Regions from separate parts of the Bacillus sp. MN7755 genome, predicted to be linked through region 2. Evidence: riboswitches for the same ligand, from Rfam matches in the RefSeq annotation. Region 2 holds a riboswitch; each other region holds the start of a gene.

Region 1 (7,571 bases), on a different contig from region 2:
TATGACTTAGCATGGAATTTTTACTTATTCTCATTCGCAGGTCTTCTCGCAGCTATATCTGTTTTCTTTATTCCTTCAAAATAAAAAAGAGCACAAATTTATTTGTGCTCTTTCTTTTATTCTGCAAACAACATATCTCGAAACAATGTATTTAAACTCTCAATATCGATCCCTGATCCCTTTTCAATTCCTTTTACATATTGCTGATAGTAATGAATTTGTTCTTCTAAAAATCGATTCAACACCTCAATTTTCAATCCAATATCTAATTCAGTACCTGCTTTTTTCTTTATTAACAACTTTTCAATTTCATCTAATACGCTACGTTCTAATGATAACTCTGTAATCAATCGATCAAATTCTACTGGAGGCAAAGTTGTTTTCTCCTCTAGCCACTTACAAGCTAAAATAGGACGCAATACATAAAAGTACTTTTTTAACTTTACATTCTCACCTTGCAAAAATTCACGATAATTTTTCGAAGCCATATGTAAATAATGATATATCGTTGCTTTTGGATCAAAATTCTTTTCACTCATTTGCTGAAGCTGTTCTGGAAAATTAGAGTTTTTCGAGTAAAAAATTGGTGATCGAATCCATTCAAGTAATGCTGGATTCGACTTTGCGAATAGTTGTAACGCCTTTTTAATATCCCATCCGCTTATATCTAAATCATCACTAATCGGATATTCAATTACATCACGTTTATCCTGAATTGATAAATACCATTCTACAGGGTGTATATAAACGAACCTAACATCATAATCACTATCTTTCGATGGAAATCCCCAAGCACGGCTCCCGGATTCCACCGCAAATAAAATTTTTACATCATTCTCTTTTTCAATTCTTTCTAACTCTGCCCTAATTTTCTCTCTCATTTCATACCCTCTCCATTTTTTGATTATTTCCTTGGAAATTCGACAAATATACTACTAAGTTTACTACATACTAAAATAGCTGTCAGAAAATTCCCGACAGCCTGTCAAAATTCCTCATTTTTTTATTTGTTCTTTTCTGTTACACTAACCGCAATTCGTTCAAACTCTTTTTGAATCTCCTCTTTATATGCGTCTACTTTTGAAAAATCCATAGCAGCAATATAAATTCGTTCTAATTTATCACGAACCGATTTTGCTTTCGCTAAGAAAGACATTGCCTCATTCATTTTTGCTTTATATTGAATCGACACGTCTCGAATTTCTGCCGCATACTTCTCATCTGTCCCTGGTGTCACAATCAGGGCATACATATCTATAATCTCATCACCTTCGCGGCTTGGAAAATATTCATGTGGTGCGGTGCTATCAAAAATTGCAAACCCTAATTCTCTTACGATAACCATATCAAGACTATTTGGATCAAATCCACAATGATATACTTCAACTTCAAATCCTTTTTCTTCTGCCGCTTTAGCTAATTTTTTGAGCATTGTTGATTTCCCAGAGCCTGGGCGCCCTTTTATAAAATAACGATGTGGTAATCTTTCTGTTAAATTAGGAACAAAATCAACTGCTCCTTTCGGTGTAGCTGCTCCTAAAAAGCGATGTTTCACAAGAGATTGTTTCCCGCCTTTATCTGTAAACAATTTTTGAATCAGCTGATCTGTTAGTTTATTTGCTTTATTAAAATCAATATTATTAATATATATTTTCTCCCACTCATCATGTATAACTAATGCCTCGTTAAAACAAGCGTACGCTGTTTGAAAAGCTTTGCTTGCTTCTGAAACAAATCGTTCAATTTCCACCTTTTGCTTTCTTAATTTATCTGAGTCCCAAGCAACCCCTAAATTGATATATTCCTCGACGACTCCTGGCATTTTCGGCTCAATCACATGCGGTGATGTTCCATCAACAATTCCTACTTTTAACTTCGGGATAATTACACCGTCAACCGATTTGTTATCAGAAGAACAGTGTAAAAATTCAATATCATACCCTTTTTCAACCCATTCACGACCTATTGCCTTAATTAAAGAAGATTTCCCCGTTCCAGGGCCACCCTTTAAAATAAATAACCTGTTTAGCCCTTTTAAATTCTCTTCGTATAAATTATGAAATCCTCTAGCTGTATTTCCACCAGCATAATAATTCAATACATTTCCTGTCACTGCACTCACTCCTTCGCAGCATTCTATTTACATAAGCTACAATATGCGAGCAACTTTATTTGGGTGAATACCTATTTTGTATTGCAGAAAAAAAGGAAATGAATTACAATTTTATTATCATGAAAATTCAGAATTTAAAATTGAATATACCTTTATCAAGAGAGGCAGAGGGATCGGCCCTTTGAAGCCCAGCAACCTCAGTTTATACAAACTGAATAGGTGCTAATTCCTGCAAAATGCATTGCATTTTGGAAGATAAGACTCAATTAGTATGTAAAGCTCATCTTTCTTGATTATGAAGGATGTTTTTTTTATATTTTAAAACGTATATTGGAGGTATTTAAAGTGAAAGTAATTGACCTATCACAAACATTTGAAAACAATATGTCTCAATTCCCTGGAACACCAAAAATCAATCTAGAAGCCATTACAAGCGTTGAAGAGACCGGCTATCAAGTTACAGATTTTCATTCTGTCGTTCATGTTGGTACGCATTGTGATGCTCCTGCGCATTTCATTTCAGGCGCAACGACCATCGATCAATTACCCCTTGATCAATTTGTAGGCGAAGCCGTTCTTATCGATGTAACTCATATTCAAGAGAGAAAGTTACATAAGGAAGTACTGCATGATGTTGATATACAAGAAGGCGATATTGTTATTTTCCATTCCAATCTATCTACTAAATGGAATACAGAGGCGTATGAGAAAGAAGCTTTTTATCTTTCTGAAGAATTAGCTGAAGAACTAGTTCAATTAAAAGTAAAATCTGTCGGTTTAGATTTCATTTCTCCTGATGAGGTAACGACAGAAACATCACCGATTCATCATATACTACTTGGGAATAATATTTATTTAATTGAAAACTTAACAAACTTAAATGCCATTAACACGGAACGTTTCTTTTTCTCTGCTGCACCTTTAAAAATTAAAGATAGTGACGGTGCTTTTGCAAGAGCATTCGCTGTTATTTTTTAAACAAATTACACAAAAAAGCAAAGGTCATCATTGACCTTTGCTTCTATATTTTTTATTTAAATTAAGAAAGAATTGCTCGACACGAGGACGTACCCAAGCTAAATAATCTTTCTCTTTCTTCTTTGTACAAGCTATTTCTTCCCCATCTACCATCTCGACAAGCTCTAGCTCTAACAGTTGCCTCGTAAATGCTAACATATTTATTTCTTCGGCCGGATACTCTTCTTTCAATTTCTCCTCAATTTCCCCCAATAAAAAACCGTCACGCATCATTGCCAATGCATCAATCCAAAGTGGCGGCATTTCATATTTTTCTCCTGTAATTGTATCTTTTACAATATAATTCTTTTGCTCTTTTCGAAATTGAATCGTGTGCAAGCATACAGTCGAATTTAATGTTAATTCCATCATACCACCCCTTTCATCATATCTGCATAGAAAAAAGGATGCGCGTGCACCCCTTACTACCGTAACCGTTACATGAATAACAAATCTCATGTCGATATTTTCCTCCATTATAAACGAAGTATTTTATAAAAAAAACCCTTCTTGAAACATTTTATAAAATGTTTATATTTACACAACAAGAACACTTTTCTGAAAAATATTTTCTTCTAGCACATTATACTATCGGTAAAAAAATCTCCACTTTCGTTCCTATTCCCACGCTACTTTGAATCGCAGTACTTCCTTGATGTTCCTTAATAATTTTATATGTGATCATCAATCCAAGTCGTCCCGTACCATTCTCCTTTGTTGTGTAAACAACTTTTCCAACCTTCTCTATACCAAAACCTTGATCTTCAACAGAAATACACAAATGCCTTTCAGTTTTTTGATATGCACGAATATGAATATCTCCACCTTCTGGCATTGATTCTATTCCATTTTTAATAACACTTGTTTTAATTGTTTATCATCACCATTTATAACAGGTAGATTTCTATCTACTTGCACATGAAATTTCACTCTATATCGTGCTGCATAACTTTCCATTAGCTGTACAACATATAAAAGGATTTCCGTATATTACACCATTCATAATTCGTTGGTTTCGGTTTTCCTAATAACATCAATTCACTAACAAACCCGTTAATTCTTTCAAATACTTTTAAGGCTTCTTTTTCCTCATAGATAAAGCTTTTAAATTTGTTCATATAAATACTCCTCATGTTCTATACAAACACTCTACATATTATTTCCTTAAATTATCAGTATGAAATTGCTTTCAGGACAATACGAAAAGGAAAGGGATCCCCATCCCCCTCCCTTTTCGCTATAACTTATATCCATCTTATCCGATCATGTAGCAGCCCATCCGTAAAATCATTACTCCCCACTATAAAGTCCTTCATATATAAATTTAAATATTCTCCATACTTACTTTCTGTATTTAATAATAATTCCTCTATATAATAGGCACCTTGTTTAAAGTTATCGAACAGTAAACTACACAAGCCAGCATAAATTCCGCACCCTACTTGGAAGTAAGTTGCATTCGTTTTATATTTACGAAAAACTTGGCTACTATTCATTACGTTATACATATATGTCTCGCTATTTTCATAAACGAGTAATACACCAACTAGATCCTCGCCAGCAATCTCTTCTTCTGCTGGATTAAATACTTTACGATTCCAGTTCCATAAATCTTCTACCTTATCTAAATTCTGCCTAATTACATTTGTTGTATACTCATTAATTCGGTAAAGAAACCCAACTTCCATATTGAAGTTTTTCCCTAAAATTAAAACTTCCTCATGTGGCATTAAGCAACCATAAAACTCTTTCTCTCCTAACTTTACTTTATACTCTGAAGCATATACATCTTCATAAAAATAAAGGGGACGATGATGACTCATATACATCGGATAACTCCATATCGCTTCATCTAGAAATCGCTCTACTGCCCATGAAGCATAAAGTGTATGAGGCTTTATTAGTGCTGTATCATTCAAAAATGACGTATCATGTTCTACTATATAGCATGCTCTTGGCTTTTCATTTGGGCGTTCCTTCATAAGTTCAACAACCATCCACTGAACAACACCTGGATTCATACCTGAGCCTATAATTGCTTTTGTATTTGTAAACTTCCCTTTCTCCTTCTCAAACCTCGTATATCTTTCCGTAAGCTGAAAGCCGATTAAACTATCGTCCTGATCTACTGCCTCATTTTCCAAAGCTGAATTAATATAACAAATTCCAAGTTCATTACAACAGTTTAATACTCTAATCGTATCTGCTCCTGAAACATCAATAACAACACTCGTACTACTTTCTTTTAAATGCTGTTTAAATGTCACGACATCTTGTAGGTCTATTTCATATAAAAACAATTGATTTTTTAAATTTGGAAACAACTCATCATAATAAGTCCTATCTTTTTGTTTTATATCAACTAAATGAAATGTAACATTCTTTATCGCCTCATAAATCGGGTCTTTTTCATTTACTATCGCTTGATTTAAAATTGCTAAAACTGCTTTTGCTGCTCCACCAGCACTACCAAGTAATGTAATCGATAACGAATTTGGAAACTGCTCCACCAACAAAACCCCTTTAATAAATTAGTTAAGCAGTTCTCCCTCAAAAAATAAATTGAATAAATCAAAAGATAACTCGTACATATTTTTTATAATTTAGCACAAGATTTCCTCTTCAATGATCACACTAACATATTTATATTCAATTTATTTTTCCCCTCATATTCAAATCGAGCTAAACAAATAGGCTCGACTTTTTCTTCTGCATATAAAAGAAAAAGCCAGCCCTTTCAACTAGCTTACGGACAGTGGACAGATTTTACATGTTGAATATTTACATACATTTTCGCATCACGCGCTTTTAATATTTCAATATGCCCTTCGTCAATCTTCGCCATCTTTCCGATTTTATTATATTCCTCACCTAAATCGAACACCATGATTTTGCCAGCCATTTTAATAAGTTGTTCTTCAAAAGTTCGAGCTAACGTAATATTTAACGGATTCACGGGGAGTTCATTTTTATTGAGGGCATAAGGCACTTGATTTTCTTTATACGGAATTAACCACTTCAAGTGTTTTAAAGATATATATACAGTTTTATAAACTGGACTATAAAAAACAATATAATCGTTCATTACACTTGTAACATACCCATGTATTGGAGCATTTCCAGCTACATAAATCTCTGTAAAAACCCCTTTAGAGGTACTTAATACTTTCCTCAAAGAAATTGAAGGGGATTCCCTCTTAATTACAGAATCAACATCTGGTTTTGATATTTCTTCATCATATGGTCTTAAAAATTTATAATATTGTACATGGTATAAAGATATATACACGTAGTCTTGTCCATTATAAAGAACAACAATATCATTTCCTACGTCTATTAATACACCTTTAAATCTTTTTTCACCGATTAATTTAACATATATATTTTCTCCAATACTTTTGTTTAACTCATTCATCTATATCCTCCTTCCTATGAAATTACAATTTCCCTTTCTTTTATTCTAAAAATAATCAGGGGCAATGTTCTGTTTTTTAATAGTAAGAAACCCTTTTTCATATATCCAAAAATAATTACAGAGAAATATGAAATCATTCTTCACTTTCAATCATAATGCCCCTTTTATTTATTAAACATTATTCTTCTTCATTCTTTTTGTTTTTAACTATTTGACTCACACTCTTAACATGGGAATTAATTACATAAATGACCTCATCACCGTTAATTAGTGTAATATTTCCATCATGTATATCACTTAATAAACCTTCCACACACTCTGGTCCACCACGATTAATCTTTATCCATTTATACTTCAAGTCATTTAATACATCTAAAAAAGTATCTTCTTCCGCATAAAAACATGAACCATATTCTCCTTGTGCCTCTTTCACTTTTCTGACTAGACTCTTCACATGTTTCAGCTGATAATACACTAATTCTCCATGAGGTAATTGTAGTGTAAGGTAATCTTTTCCTAACAATGACAGTACACCTACTCGACTTTCCGGTCCACGAAGATTTACTTTTACATTCTCACCAACTAAACCTTTGATTTGATCACAGCATAATACATCCTTCAAATTCATACCCTCCTTTCTGTTTTATCTTCCTCTACTTGATTGTCTTAGTGCGCGAGCTCGACTTGAATTATTGCTGTTTTCATTACTTTTCTCATTGCTACTCTCATCACTACTCTCATCACTCTCTCCACTTACAGATGCATTATAATTAACACTCTTAATATGAGATAGTGCAATTAATACAACTTCTTCTTTAATAATCAATGTTACATAACCGCCAGAAACATCTTGTAAAATACCTTCAATTTTCTCTGGTCCACCACGGTTAATTTTCACCCAGCGGTATTTGAAGCTTTGAAGTAGCGTTTCAAAGTCTTCTGCAATGTCTTCTTCTCCCCATTCTAAATCACCTACTCCACCATCTTTCGTATTTCGGGTAATGCTTTTCAGATGGCGAAGCTGGT
Region 2 (7,571 bases):
TAGTTTTCTACATAAGTTGCAGTACTGTTCGCATCAGCTACGAATAATACGTGGTTATATACGTTAGCTTCTTCGCCGTCTACTAAGAATACAGCTTGAAGTGGAGTTTCAAGAACAACGTTTTTCGGAACATATACGAATGCACCGCCGTTGATTAATGCAGCATGAAGTGCAGTTAGACGATGCTCGTCTACTTTCACGCCATCTTTCATTAAATACTTTTGTAATAGTTCAGCATGCTCAGTTGCAGCTGTTACGATATCTGTGAAAATAACACCTTTTTCTTTTGCTTCGTCTGCTAAAGAAACGAACGCAGTTGTACCAGTACGTTGCACTAATACGCTGTTATTTTCATCGATTAAGTTTTTCACTGCTTCTGGAAGCTCTGTTAAAGAACTTACAGGCTCTTGCTTAGCAGCGTCGCCTTTTCCGATAAAGTCCCATTTTTCAATTTTCGTTTTATCAGGCGTTGGCATTGGAAGTTCAGTTGCTTGTGCAAGAGCTTGTAAGCGGAACTCAGTCAACCAAGCAGCTTCGTTTACTTCGCTTGCGCGTTGACGGATTGTTTCTTGATCGAAAGGTAATGTACCGATTGTCATGTTTATGCTCCTCTCTTACGCTTCTTGCTCTGTTGTTTCGTCTTCAATACCTAATTCTTTTTTAATCCAGTCATAACCTTCAGCTTCTAGACGTTGTGCAAGCTCAGGGCCACCAGATTTAACGATACGACCGTTCATCATAACGTGAACGAAGTCTGGAGTGATGTAGTTTAATAAACGTTGGTAATGCGTAATCATTAGGCAACCGAACTCTTCACCGCGCATTTGGTTAATACCTTTAGATACAACTTTTAATGCATCGATATCAAGACCAGAGTCGATTTCATCTAAGATTGCGATTTTTGGCTCAATCATCATTAATTGAAGAATTTCGTTACGTTTTTTCTCTCCACCAGAGAAACCTTCGTTTAAGTAACGTTGTGCCATTTCTGGATCCATTTCTAGGAATTCCATGTTTTTATCTAATGTACGGATAAATTTCATAAGAGAAATTTCATCGCCTTCTTCACGACGTGCATTAATTGCAGAACGTAAGAAGTCAGCGTTTGTAACTCCGCTAATTTCACTTGGATATTGCATTGCTAAGAATAGACCTGCTTGTGCGCGCTCGTCTACTTCCATTTCTAATACATCTTCACCGTCAATGATGATGCTACCTTCTGTTACTTCATACTTTGGGTGACCCATAATTGCAGAAGATAAAGTTGATTTACCTGTTCCGTTAGGTCCCATAATTGCGTGGATTTCTCCACCTTTTACTTCAAGGTTTACACCTTTTAAAATTTCTTTGCCGTCAATTGATACGTGTAAGTCTTTAACCGTTAATGTAGAACCAGCCATCTCAATACCTCCATTAATCCTATATATACATTTTAAAAATTCCTAAAACGTTCATATTCTCATTTTATTCTCATTCTAATTTTATATCAAATAAAATGATATCGCAAACGACGAAAAAAAGTAACAATTTTTTCACAAATGTATATAAGTATTTCCTTTTCACCTTTCTATGATACACCTTTCTTCTTATTTATATAAAGAAAAAAGGACTGGAAAATTACCAGTCCTTTCCTTCATATTTATTCACTTACTGGCAGTACAGCACCTTTATATTCTTTATTAATAAAATCTTGAATTTCTTTTGAGTGCAGTACTTCTACTAGCTCTTTAATTTCTTTTTTCTTCTCGTCACCTTTACGAACTGCAATAATATTTGCGTATGGAGAGTCTGATCCTTCAATCGCAATTGCATCCTTTGTTGGATTTAATTTTGCATCAATTGCGTAGTTTGAATTAATGAATAAAGCATCACCTTCATTATTTTCATATAACTTTGGTGAAAGTCCAGGTTCTACATCTGTTTTAAATTTTAAGTTTTTCGGATTTTCTACAACATCTTTTACTGTCGCCTTAACAACATCTACACCGTCTTTTAATTTAATAACGCCGCCTTTTTGTAATAACGCTAACATACGGCCACGCTCCGCTACGTTATTACTCATAATCACGGTTCCGCCATCTGGTAAGTCTTTTAAGCTTTTATATTTCATAGAATAAATGCCCATTGGCTCTAAATGAATTTTTCCTGCGTTTACAATTTTATATCCTTTTTCTTGAATTTCTTTATCTAAATACGGAATGTGCTGGAAATAGTTTGCATCAATTTCTTTATCCGCCAACGCTTTATTCGGTAACACATAGTCTTGGAATTTTTTAATTTCTAATTTAATACCTTTTTTCTCTAATATTGGCTGTGCTTTTTCTAAAATAACAGCGTGCGGCACGTTAGAAGCTCCAACGACAAGCTTATTTTCCTCTTTCCCTCCGCAAGCAGCTAATGTAAATACAGACAGCGCTGTAACAACTGACAATAGAATCTTTTTCATATGATGTCCCCTTCTCCTGTATAATTATGTAGTTATAAAAAGGGCCGGCATACACCAACCCTTCCACAGCAATTATTCTTTTACAGGAACAACTGCCCCTTTATATTCTTTATTAATAAAGTCTTCAATTTCTTTAGAGTGTAATACTTCTACAAGAGCTTTAATCTCTTTCTTATCTTTATCGCCTTTACGAACAGCTACTACGTTTGCGTACGGTGAATCATTTCCTTCAATGGCAATTGCATCTTTTTCTGGATTTAACTTCGCATCAATTGCATAGTTCGAGTTAATTAAAACAGCGTCGCCTTCTTTATTGTTATACACTTGTGGTAATAAACCAGGCTCGATATCCGTTTTGAATTTTAAGTTTTTCGGATTATCTGCAATATCTTTTGGAGTTGCTTTAACTGGATCTACTCCGTCTTTAATTTTTAAAATACCCTCTTTTTGTAAAATTGCTAAACCACGTCCATGGTCAGCAACAGAATTACTCATAATAATTGTTGCACCGTCTGGAAGCTCTTTTAAGCTCTTATATTTTTGAGAATATACACCAATCGGTTCTAAATGAATTTTTCCTGCTACTTCAAAATCATATTTTTTATCTTTAATTTCTTTTTCTAAATACGGAATGTGCTGGAAGTAGTTTGCATCTAAATCCTTATCCGCTAACGATTTATTTGGCAATACGTAATCTTGGAATTTTTTCACCTCTAATTCAATTCCTTTTTTCTCAAGTAACGGTTTTGCCTTTTCTAAAATTTCAGCGTGCGGTACGTTAGACGCCCCCACAACTAGTTTTTTTTCATCTTTATCTTTCCCGCCACAAGCAGCTAACCCCAAAATAGAAGTTGAAATAAGTGCTGTAAGTAATAATTTTTTCATTTGAAACATCCTCCCGTTTTTTATTATCTTTTATCTATTCGAGTCGTTACACGATCACCAATCCACTGAATGAAAAATACAACTAGTAATACACAAATTGTCGCAACGATTGTTACGTCGTTATTTCCTCGTTGGAACCCCTCTAAATAAGCAAGTGTTCCAAGGCCACCAGCACCAACAACTCCCGCCATTGCTGTATAGCCTACTAAAGCAATTGTCGTAACTGTAATACCAGACACTAATGCTGGTAACGATTCTGGAATTAGCACTTTCAAAATAATTGTGCTTGTTTTTGCTCCCATTGCTTTTGAAGCTTCAATTACACCTTTATCAATTTCACGAAGGGCAATTTCAACCATTCTCGCGTAAAACGGTGCCGCTCCAATAATTAAAGCTGGAAGTGCAGCACTCGCTCCAAGAATTGTTCCAAGTAGAATCTTTGTGAATGGGATTAATAAAATGATTAAAATAATGAACGGTATCGAGCGAAAAATGTTTACGAACGCTCCAATCGCCGTGTTAACCGCTTTGTTTTCCCATAAATTATCTTTCGCTGTCATAAAGAGTAACAATCCTAAAATGAGTCCTAAAACAAATGTGGCAAGAGCTGCGATTGCCGTCATATATAACGTTTCACCAGTTGCTTCTAACATTTGATTCCAATCAACGTTTGTGAGTAACTTATCCATGTGCAATCACCTCTAGCTCTACTTGATCTTGATGTATTCCCTCTATTGCTTGCTGAATCGCTGTTTCCTCACCATTTAAATGAACAACTAAACTACCGTAAGAGCCGTTATTCGTTTGTGCGATATTTCCTTGCAAAATGCTAACTTCTATATCACTGCGCTGCATTAATCTTTGAAGCACTGGTCTTTCTACAGCCTCACCGATAAACTGCAAACGAATTACTTTTCCATCTGGATACTTTTCAATTAAACTTTCAATCGTTTCATTTGTATCTTCAGAATCCGTTAACTGCTGTACAAATCGTTTCGTAATGTCTTTCTGCGGATTACGGAACACATCAAGTACTGGACCTGTTTCTACAATCTTTCCTTTCTCCATTACCGCAACACGATTACAAATCTTTCGAATTACGTGCATCTCGTGTGTAATGAGTACAATTGTTAAACCGAGACGCTTATTAATATCTAATAATAAATCTAGAATTTGATCTGTCGTTTCTGGATCAAGAGCTGACGTTGCTTCATCACATAAAAGTACTTTTGGATTGTTAGCTAATGCTCTTGCAATCCCAACGCGTTGCTTTTGTCCTCCGCTTAGCTGGGATGGATACGCGTCTCCTCTTCCTTCTAAACCAACAAGATGAATTAATTCATCAACACGTTTTCTTCTCGCCGCCTTATCGACACCTGCAATTTCAAGTGGGAACTCGATATTTTCACGTACAGTTCGTGACCAAAGTAAGTTGAAGTGCTGAAAAATCATTCCGATTTCTTGCCTTGCCTTACGAAGTTCGCTTCCTGTAATTGCTGAAATGACACGATTTGCAATTGTAATTTGGCCAGAAGTTGGTTTCTCTAGCTGATTGAATAATCTAATTAAAGAACTTTTTCCAGCACCACTATATCCGATAACACCAAATATTTCACCTTTATCTATTTTTAAATTGGCATTATCTACAGCAGTGACATCACCGCTTTTTGCTTTATATATTTTCTTTACATTTTCTAATAAAATCATGATGTTCACCCCTTTTTGTTTGGACATACTCCGCAATTTTTTATTTTTGATGCGTGTAATCCACCATTATCATTACTTTTATTATTTGAATGTCCTCCACATTCAAACAACAAAAAAACCTTTCCGCTTTAGAGAAGCAGAAAGGTTTATATGCGTATATAACAACATTATCCCTCTCTCTCATCTCTCAAAGCATTTGCTTTGCAGGAATTGGCACCATTTCAACATAAGTTGACGGTTGCCGGGCTTCACAGGGCACAGTCCCTCCACCTCTCTTGATAAGAGAAATCAGATTACATTTTTGTCTGATTTGTAATTTATGAAATTGTCTATATTTTATGAATTGAATTGTATCAATATCCACACACCATGTCAACAGAAATTTTCGCAAAAAATGAAACTTCAGAATTTTAAGCACCTACTGACATTGGTTTACATATATGAAACATCGATTCAACTAATAGCATCGTTCGATACGTTCCCGAATATTGCACACGTCCATCATTCATTAGCATTTGCAATCGTACATTGCCGTTCACCAATTGTTTTATATCTTCCTCATCTACACAAACGATCTGCTCCGTTCCTCTTTCCTCATGTAGCAGCTCTATATAATCTCTTGAAATTTGTAACGAACAACTTTCATCTCCAAAGCGGAAATTAACAGTTTTCTCTCCTTGTCTTAAAAGCGGCTCTAAATGATATTGACCATTAGCGTAATTTACAAATGATTGCAGCAAAGAATATAATTTCACCCTAAATCACATCCTTCATATCACTTTCTATTACACATATCATTCCCTCTCACTAAAGAGCAATCCTGTTACTTTCGCTCGACAAATACTGTAATCACCCTGCATCTCGACATATTTCCCAAGAAATATGTCGAGGCGGCAAAAACTTTGCCGCCTACTTTAATTCTGTATATAAATATTCAACCGAATGAAATGCATATATCTTCTTCATGAGTGTCCCATTTTCAAAAACAAGTAAACACGGTACACTTTCGATTCCATACTCTTTCGCTAAATGCGGAGCATAATTTAAATCTAACATCCCAATTTTCAGATCCTCAATTGTCATCTCAACAACCGTTAACATCTTTTTTGCTAATTGGCATGTTCCACACATTGGAGTATATACATATAGCACTGTTTTTTCTTCGTTCTCTATTAAGGCTGTAGCTTCGGCTCCTGTCCAGTCAATCACTTCTATCATTCCTTACCGTAAATATTCTGTATAAACGTCAATGTCAGCTCCCCATAATACATTTGCTAAGTGTGAAGATGGCGCAGTTGCCACTTCTCGGTACGAGCGATCAATATAAATATGCTCTGCTTGCGGAAATTCTTTTCGAAATTGTTTCCTTAACTTTTCTCCAGCATCATCAGCATCCACTAGCACATACACTTCCTTATCAAAAAACTGATCAACGAGCTCATCCATTTTCGACAAACCAATTGTACCATTTGTACAAACAATTTCCACCGGTTCACGAATAATAGATTCAATCTTTCTTCTATCTGATGTACCTTCTACAATAATGACTTTTTCTACATAAATCATATGTCATCACCCGATCACCATATACTATACAACCTTTAACTTAGTATATAGTATATTCGTTATTTTCATGTTGTTTCCTGTTTATTTTTGCAAAAGAAAAGCGGAACCGACTGTTTAGCCCTGTTGGCTAAGGTTCTTTCGCACAGAAGACGCTTTTTGCCTTGGCGAAACCACCAAACAATCTAGCCGCTGGAGCTGGACAATAAAGAAAAGCGCAAGCAGCTAGAACTGCATAAAACTTAAACGAAAAGTTTTTCCAAAAACGTTCTCCTACACGATAATTAGTATATGATTTTACGTTCATTATTTTACATAAAATAAAAAAAGGACAGCACAAAGGCTGTCCTTTAGTCGACTATAATTAGTCTTGGTTTGTCATTTCTGCATATTTTTCAGCAGTTAATAACTTTTCAACTTGGCTTGCATCAGAAAGTTCAACTTTAACCATCCATGCACCCTCGTATGGAGATTCGTTAACAAGTTCTGGTTGGTCACTTAATTCTTCGTTTACTGCTACAACTTTACCGCTTACAGGTGCGTATAACTCAGAAACTGTTTTAACAGATTCTACGCTTCCGAATGGCTCGTCAGCTTCAATTGTTGCACCTACTTCAGGAAGTTCAACGAATACGATATCGCCTAGCTCACCTTGTGCAAAGTGAGTAATACCGATAACAACTTCATTACCTTCAGTTTTTACCCATTCGTGTTCTTCAGAGTAACGTAAATTATTTGGAATGCTCATGACTGTACCTCCAGTGAATGTATTAATTATGTAAAAATACCTTATTGGTACTTTTTCCACACACTTTCAAACTGCTCTTCGTTAAAACCAAGTGTTACATTCGTTCCATTTGTTACAATTGGACGTTTAATCAACATGCCATCAGATGCTAAAAGCTCGTACATTTCGTCTTCGCTTGCATCTTTCAACTTATCTTTCAGACCAAGTTCACGGTAACGCATT
Region 3 (7,571 bases), on a different contig from region 2:
TAATAAATTTTCAACCGCACCATACAATGTACCCGCCGCGATTTTCACTTGATGATTACTCAGTTCCTCTACCTTTTGCATAATTAAATATCCATGTGCTGGCTCTAATAAAGCCAAAAGTACGTAATACGTTGTTTCCGTTAATGGTAAATTTTTATCTCTATTCATAAAGACCTCCAATGTAACGATAAATGTATAGCCAAACTATATAGTTCAACTGTATAGTTTGATTTTATACAGTTAGACTGTATATGTCAAATGCAGAAATAACTTTATAATCCATAAGAAAAACGCTACCTTTTTAAAAGATAGCGTTTTTCTTATTATCCTTGCTTATTCTTCGCCTTTGAATGCAGACCCTTTCTTATTCACATAAAACTTAAACCCTTAAAGAACCACGAAAACCTCTGGCAGCATAGTAAGAATCTGCTCCATTGTGGTACACAAAAACATGTCCGAAGCGATAATCACAGAAAAGTGCACCACCGAGCTCTCTAATATCTGAAGGTGTTTGTACCCAACTTGATGATTTTATATCAAAATCCCCAAGTTGTTGCAACTCTCGATATTGCTCTTCAGTCAATAGTTCAATACCCATAGCATTTGCTACATCAATAACCGTATTTTCTGGTTGATGTTTTTTTCTTGATTCTAGCGCTTCACGATCATAACAAAGGCTTCTGCGGCCTTTAGGACTCTCCTTTGAACAATCACAGAAAGTATACTCATCCTTCTCTTTATCATGAGCAATAACATCTGGCTCACCACCAGTTACTTCCATTTCATTAAGTGACCACAATTTTTCAGGATTAGCGTCCAACTTCGCTTTAACTTTAGCCCATTCAAGTTCTTCATGGCGGTTCATATTCTTCTCAAAACGAGCTTTTAATACTTTTAATAATTCTTCTCGTTGTTCTACCGATAACTCATTTTTATTCTTTGTCATATTAGTCCTCCGTATTATGTGTCCTTATAATCATTTAAGTATATGTTTTATAACAAATCTTCTCAATCATTGTTTTGCATGCAGTTTACAATAAATTATATAATTTTTAAAATCTCTTTTTCAACAATAAAAAAAGCATCTGAAACAGATGCTTTCTCTCATTCTCAATACGTAAACGTAATCGTCACTAAAGAATATCCTTCTTTCGCATTATACGGCTCAGCTTTATAAGAAACACGGTTCGCTCCTTGCGGATAACCGATTTCTCCAATTACTTTTTTCACATCTTGCAACGCGCCATCCATTGATTGTTTATAAAGGATTTCAATCTTTGGTGACTTTGCATTATAACGTTGCTGCATTTTATTTTTGAATTCATTATAGTTGTTTGCAATATATTCATTTCCTAAATAATTTAACTTTGTATCTTTTAATATTTGTTGGTATGCAGTGGTTTTCGTACCACCTGCCGCAATTTTATTTGTTAATGTACTATAATAATTTGTTGTAGCTTGCGGATAGTCCCCACGGTTCCACTCATGATTTCTTGCGATTTGCTCATCCGATAAATTGAAATATGAATACGTTACACGGCCTTGTTCATCTGGCACCGGATCATCAAATGTTGTATCAAGGTGATACCATTTATTTTCGATTTTCACTAAATTCCAAGCATGAGGTTGTCCATCGCCAGTTCCCGTTACGAAATGATTCTCAATGCCAGCTTCTTTTAATAATTGATAGGTTAATAGTGCGTAACCTTGGCAAACCGCAGAACGATTTACGAGTGCTTCATATGCTGTGTAAGCTTTATAAGACGTATCGTAAGAAATATGTTTTACGACATAATCATGAATCGCTTTCACTTTTTGGTGATCATCCATTCCAACTTGTGTAATAGAAGAAACGATTGCCTTTGCTTGCTTCATTACATATTCCGTTTGTTCTTTCGTTTCACGATATGTAATCTTTAACGTAAACGTATAATTTCCAGGTGATCCAGAAATTCCATATGAAACATTCGATCTATTATAATTTGTATACTCATTTTTACTTGCCACTTCTTTATAGGCGTTAAAAAGCGTATCCATCACTTCTTGCATATTGCTATTTTTCGTTTTATATGGAAGTGTAATATTTGTTTCATATGTATTAATACGCTTTTGCACTTCATCTTTAAATGCTGCTAATAATGCTGCATCTCCTGTATCTTTCACCGCAACCGCAGGCTTTTTATATTGCAAAGCATTATATAAAAACTGTGCATACTGTTCACGCGTTACCGTTTTTGCAGGTTCAAATTTCCCGTCGCCTGTACCAGATGCAATCCCGTTTGACTGCACCGCACTAATCGCACCTTCTGCCCAAAAACCATTCGGAACATCATTAAATGTATGCTTTTGCTTAGCTGAAACTTGAAAAGCATTTTTAATAATTTGCGCCATTTCTGCACGGCTAACAGAATCTTTCGGTCTAAACCCTCCGTTTCCATCCCCGTTAAAAATTCCTAATTTCGTTAACGTTAAAACCTCTTCTGGAAACAATGTGGATCCTGCGCGAATATCTCGATACGGATTGTTTAAAGTAGATCCATCTTTTAATACATAACGAGCACCTTCATTACTGAACGCACCACCTTGCTTATTCGGTAACAGAGCACGATAAATTAAAGCTGCAACTTGCTCTCTCGTCGCAACATCACCGAAACCAAACTTCCCATTTCCATAACCGGAAATAATATTTTTACTCGATAAATCTTTAATTGCCGGATACGACCAATGCGACGTAGGCACATCAGAAAAAACACCTGCCTCAGCAGCTCTCACGTCACTGCCATTTGTATATAGTAAAGCACCACCTATAAGTGATAATGATGTAATTGATTTTAGTAGTTTTGTGTACATAATTCCTTCTCCCAATATCGTTTCTATTTATATTATTTTTTGTCGAAAAATCTAAAAGAATATGACAAAACATATTATACAATTAAAACTTTTTGAAGGATACATTAAGTTTTGAAATATGCAAAAACTCATATTGTTATAGGGTTTCATAGTGATATTATGTTGTTTTACTTGCGAATATATAAATAAAATGGAAATGTAACATACAAACAGCCCAAGTTCCTCATTGAAACTTGGGCTGTTTCTTATACTTTTCGTTCTAATGCAAAAACATAAGAGCTTGTAAGTACTCCCCTAAACTTGGTCATACTCCCACTATTACTTTAACAAAAATTTTCACTAGAATCTTATATATTATTTAACTGACTCTACTTGTTTTTCTAATTCTATTCCAAGGAATTTAGCAAGCTCAAGCATACCAAATTGATTAGCTACAGACTCTGCATCAGAATTATAGTTTGTGTTTGTATTAATATCATACGTATAAATTGTTCCATCCGAGCTGCGAATAAATTCAATACCAGCAACAGTGATTTCATTTTTCTTCAAAAATTCTTTGTATTGTTCAATAATTGGCTCATGGAAGTCCGATATAATTTCAAATTTTGTTGACGATTCTTTCTTACTCTCTTCTCCTACTGGGCAAAAAGCATCGTGAATCGAGCATGCATCTGCTGGACAAAGCTCAAATCCTTCTGATGTATCTACTTTAACTGCATATACAAACTGACCGCCTACAAACTCACAACGCGTAATATATGGTTCTGGCGCTTCAATATACTGCTGGATTAAAGTAATTCCATCGATAGGTTCTTCAAACGCCGGACTATCCAAATACTGTTCTAAAGCATCGATGGAATGAAATAGTTGAACACCAAGGCCTTTCCCTGCACGGTTATGCTTTGTAATGAACGGTACCCCCCCTAACTCCCTTGCTGCTTTTACTATATTAGCGCGGCCAACAGCACCAATTGTTTTCGGCACTTGTATCCCAAAATTTCTTAATGCTGCATATTGATTCAATTTACTTACTTCAAGGCGTAATGCACGAGATCCATTAAATACTGTTCGCCCGTATCCCTCTAACCAAGCAAGAACCCCCTCAGTCAATTCAGGTGCATAACGATGTCCTCTCGTATGTGAAGAAGCACTCATGCGGCTATAAAAAACACCTTGAGGAGGTTCTTGTTCTAACGATATTGTTCCTTTATCTAAATGCCATTCCTCATACGGTAACTCCAGTTCTTCCAACCTTTTCACTAAATGATCCGTCCATTCCTTATTCTCATGTAATATATAAATTTTACTCATTTGTAATCAATTCCTTTCTTCTTGCTTCAACTAATGGCATCACTTTTTCAGAAAATCGTTTCATCTCTTCAAGCTGTGGTGAAAATTGTAAAAGTAATAATGTAACACCTACTTTTTCAAAAGCGAGTATCCTTTCTGCAATTTGTTCTGGTGTTCCGATTAGATTAGGGCGTAACCCGCGATTAGATACGGAATAATCATTCAATTTCACTTGCTGTTCTAAATGCGATTTACTAATAAAATCTTGGTAACCCGCATAACCTAACGCACCTTCTTTCACATCCGTTATGCGTCTCCATTCCTCTAATGCCTCTTCTTCTGTATCACGACAAATGACGTAAGCCGCAAGCCCGAATGACTGCAATGGCTCCTCTGTGACTTTCTTTCTACGATTCTTCATATCTTCTATTTTCACAGATACTTCTTCCACTGTTCCACCATGCATGACATATGCATCCGCGTGTTTTACGATTACCTCTTTTCCTCGCTTACTCTCACCACCTGCATAGATCTTAATCCCTTGTTTCTGCACAGGTTTTGGACTTAAATGTGTATTATGAATCTCATAAAAATTCCCCTTATAAGAAAACTCTTCTTCTTTCCAAAGCCCTTTCAAAACTGTTACAAATTCCTCTGTACGATCATATCTTTCGTCGTGTGCGGTAAATACCCCGCCATACTGCCTAGCTTCTTCTTCCCACCATGCTGAAACTACATTCAATGTAAAACGGCCATTACTTAATTGATCAATATTCGCTGCCATTTTTGCTGTAACTGCTGGATTGTGGAAACCAGGTCTTACAGCTGTCATGATCTCTAATCTATCCGTCACTGCTGCAAGTGCTGCCGCAGTTGTCCATGCTTCTAAACTTGGTGCTGAAACACCTTTTATATCATTTAAATTTAATTCCGCAATAAGTGTTGTTGAAAAACCTAATTGTTCTGCCGCTTGCGCTGTTTGTTTTGCATACTCAAACGTAGGCGGCATAGATTCATCATCTACATTTCGAAGCCATCCCCCAAAAATCGGCAACCAAAAACCATACTCCACTACCTATTCCCCCTTTACCTTTTAGCCATAAAAAAGGCTACTCTTATCGAAATAAGAGTAGCCTTCTTGACTAAGTGAACCGCTCTTATCTTTCAGGTGTTTTTTCACCTGCAGGATTTGGCACCTTTCGTCTAAAACGAGGTTGCCGAAGTTTCATAGGGCCCGTCCCTCCACTTCTCAACATAAGAATTGTTTGTTTTTGTGATTTTTTTATTATAATCATCAGAATAATAAAAATCAATCATTTAATACTTATTTTTCCGATAAACATTAAATGATATATAAGAAATCATATTTTTATAGCGGTTCATGAGGGTATTATCTTGTTTTACTTACGAATATATGAAGGGGTATGTTGTATCATGTCGAAAACATCATGTATAACCAAGTTGCTTTGCTTCTATTATAAAAATACAGCAAAATAAATACGAACCAAAAGAGGTGTTAGTAATATGAAAAATAAAAGATGTGATAATTGCGGTTCTACTACATTTAAAGAAGGAAGAGTTGGATCTGCTTATCATGCATATGTTTGTGAAGATGATTCTAGTAGGTTCTTTTCAGGAGGGAAACGTTCTAAGCTATTAACCACATTCTGTTTAGAATGCGGTGAGGTAAAATCATTCAGAGTTGAAAAACCAGATACATTCAAAGAATAAAATGTATTCGAGAAGATGTTGTTACTAACATGAAAATAGCATTATTTATATTTAAGCTAATAGAAAAAGAATATTATCTAAAAATGATCCAGATGAACTTATTGAAATACAAAATAAAAAAACACTCATAATTTCGCAAAAGCTATTTACAAAGCACATAGGAGAACTCCCTATAGTTTTTAAGCTTAAAACTATATTATTAAAATTAAGATGGTTTAAGTCGCAGAAAGGTACCTTTAGGTGTCTTTTTTTATGGAGAATCAGTTTAAAAACTAAAAATAAAAGAACCTCAATAAATGAGGTTCAAAAAATCTACTATTTTAAATTACCTTCGTAAAAAGCAACTCCATTTTGAACATGTTTTAAATACCATGTAATCGTCCCGCCACAAACATTTTCATTAAAACTATTAGCATATACTCCATTTGAGTAATACAGAGTTCTTTTGAATTTACCATTAGAATATTCATAAGGAATTGAGCATGTTGCTTGTTTCGGAGAGCTCACAGCTTTTTGCGTATCAGCTGAAGCCGCTCCAATTCCTCCTGTTAATGCAATACCAGTTGCCAATAGCCCTACTACTAATTTCTTGAACATAATAAATCCCCCTTTAATAGTTTTTATAACTTACAACTTAAATGTATCACTTTTGTAATTTATGTAAATATCTTGAATATGTAGAAATATTTATTTAATTTTTGGTAATATTAGGATTTTATTTTATCAAATGAAAAATAGAGGGATTTAGAGAAGTATGTAACAATGCATAATAAATCAATCAGATATTATGATATACTCACAAAGAACTGATACAAAATTTCTTTAGATTGGAAAACTAAAGTCTTATCTACCTAAAAGGAAGGCGCCTAATGGCGTCTTTTCTTTATTTTCAAAAGGACCTGCTCAATTCATTCTTAAAAACATAAGGTAAAGTGAACCCATTAAAATCCATGGAATGAACCCTAGTTTTACCCTTTTATCTAAAGGAGGCACTATTGTTATGGGATATGGTGGTAGTTGCGGCGAAGGCTGCGGTTTCGCTGGAGGATTTGCTTTATTAGTTGTATTATTTATTCTATTAATCATTATTGGATGCAGTTGTTTCTGCTAAAAAACTATTAGAAAAGGTACCTATATATAGGTACCTTTTCTTTATGTGCCTTATTCATTATCTAGTTCCAAACTTTTATCACGATTGGATTCGGTTTTTTCATTTTTCGCATTCATCATACCTCAAATATGAATCGATTTCAGACATGAGCTTTTAACTAAAAGAATTTGGGACCATTTTTTCCCACAAAGGAAATACCTTTTTGAAAACCTCTATTATAGAAGGATCAAATTGTGTACCAGATCCTTCTATAATACGTCTATAAGCTTCTTCAGGAGATAGAGCCGAACGATATGCTCTTGAAGAAGTCATTGCATCGAATGCATCTGCTATTGCAACAATTCTTGCGCATAGTGGTATTTGATTTCCTTTTAATTTTTGAGGATAGCCCTTTCCATCCCATCTTTCATGATGAGAAAGAATTATGTCTTCACTACCTTTTATTAAAGATATATTTTTAAAAACTTCTAGTCCTAATTGTGGGTGTGTCTTAATAATATTATATTCTTCTTCTGTAAGAGAAGATGCTTTCTTTAAAACTTCATCCGGAATACCTATTTTCCCTATATCATGTAATAAACAAATAAAA

What was found. Region 2 has a riboswitch for S-adenosylmethionine ahead of ACYVEC_RS00460 (methionine ABC transporter ATP-binding protein). Riboswitches for the same ligand answer to the same signal wherever they lie in the genome.
Region 1: it holds a riboswitch for S-adenosylmethionine, as region 2 does, so the genes downstream of both, ACYVEC_RS03870 (cyclase family protein) here and ACYVEC_RS00460 (methionine ABC transporter ATP-binding protein) in region 2, are expected to answer to the same signal.
Region 3: it holds a riboswitch for S-adenosylmethionine, as region 2 does, so the genes downstream of both, ACYVEC_RS07235 (LLM class flavin-dependent oxidoreductase) here and ACYVEC_RS00460 (methionine ABC transporter ATP-binding protein) in region 2, are expected to answer to the same signal.

The regions. Positions count from the first base shown of each region.
Region 1 covers NZ_BTRL01000005.1:129,534-137,104, forward strand. Annotated here, with positions in the region: gene ACYVEC_RS03855 (MFS transporter) at 1-84, shown strand, start outside; gene ACYVEC_RS03860 (nucleotidyltransferase domain-containing protein) at 117-881, opposite strand; gene ACYVEC_RS03865 (PRK06851 family protein) at 1,004-2,113, opposite strand; SAM riboswitch class I at 2,263-2,375, shown strand; gene ACYVEC_RS03870 (cyclase family protein) at 2,459-3,091, shown strand; gene ACYVEC_RS03875 (hypothetical protein) at 3,119-3,499, opposite strand; partial or broken gene ACYVEC_RS03880 (ATP-binding protein) at 3,714-4,206, opposite strand; gene ACYVEC_RS03885 (S-adenosylmethionine decarboxylase related protein) at 4,375-5,640, opposite strand; gene ACYVEC_RS03890 (LSm family protein) at 5,877-6,545, opposite strand; gene ACYVEC_RS03895 (hypothetical protein) at 6,724-7,167, opposite strand; gene ACYVEC_RS03900 (LSm family protein) at 7,189-7,571, opposite strand, start outside.
Region 2 covers NZ_BTRL01000001.1:73,080-80,650, forward strand. Annotated here, with positions in the region: gene sufD (Fe-S cluster assembly protein SufD) at 1-599, opposite strand, end outside; gene sufC (Fe-S cluster assembly ATPase SufC) at 615-1,400, opposite strand; gene metQ (methionine ABC transporter substrate-binding lipoprotein MetQ) at 1,640-2,446, opposite strand; gene metQ (methionine ABC transporter substrate-binding lipoprotein MetQ) at 2,519-3,331, opposite strand; gene ACYVEC_RS00455 (methionine ABC transporter permease) at 3,355-4,020, opposite strand; gene ACYVEC_RS00460 (methionine ABC transporter ATP-binding protein) at 4,013-5,038, opposite strand; SAM riboswitch class I at 5,216-5,323, opposite strand; gene ACYVEC_RS00465 (hypothetical protein) at 5,449-5,793, opposite strand; gene ACYVEC_RS00470 (thioredoxin family protein) at 5,948-6,256, opposite strand; gene ACYVEC_RS00475 (toprim domain-containing protein) at 6,260-6,604, opposite strand; gene gcvH (glycine cleavage system protein GcvH) at 6,966-7,349, opposite strand; gene ACYVEC_RS00485 (arsenate reductase family protein) at 7,391-7,571, opposite strand, start outside.
Region 3 covers NZ_BTRL01000008.1:48,771-56,341, reverse strand. Annotated here, with positions in the region: gene ACYVEC_RS07255 (PadR family transcriptional regulator) at 1-168, opposite strand, end outside; gene ACYVEC_RS07250 (DUF4256 domain-containing protein) at 380-946, opposite strand; gene ACYVEC_RS07245 (S-layer homology domain-containing protein) at 1,111-2,850, opposite strand; gene ACYVEC_RS07240 (ATP-grasp domain-containing protein) at 3,205-4,161, opposite strand; gene ACYVEC_RS07235 (LLM class flavin-dependent oxidoreductase) at 4,154-5,212, opposite strand; SAM riboswitch class I at 5,295-5,401, opposite strand; gene ACYVEC_RS07230 (hypothetical protein) at 5,665-5,871, shown strand; gene ACYVEC_RS07225 (LCI fold-containing protein) at 6,187-6,468, opposite strand; gene ACYVEC_RS07220 (YjcZ family sporulation protein) at 6,872-6,982, shown strand; gene ACYVEC_RS07215 (HD-GYP domain-containing protein) at 7,136-7,571, opposite strand, start outside.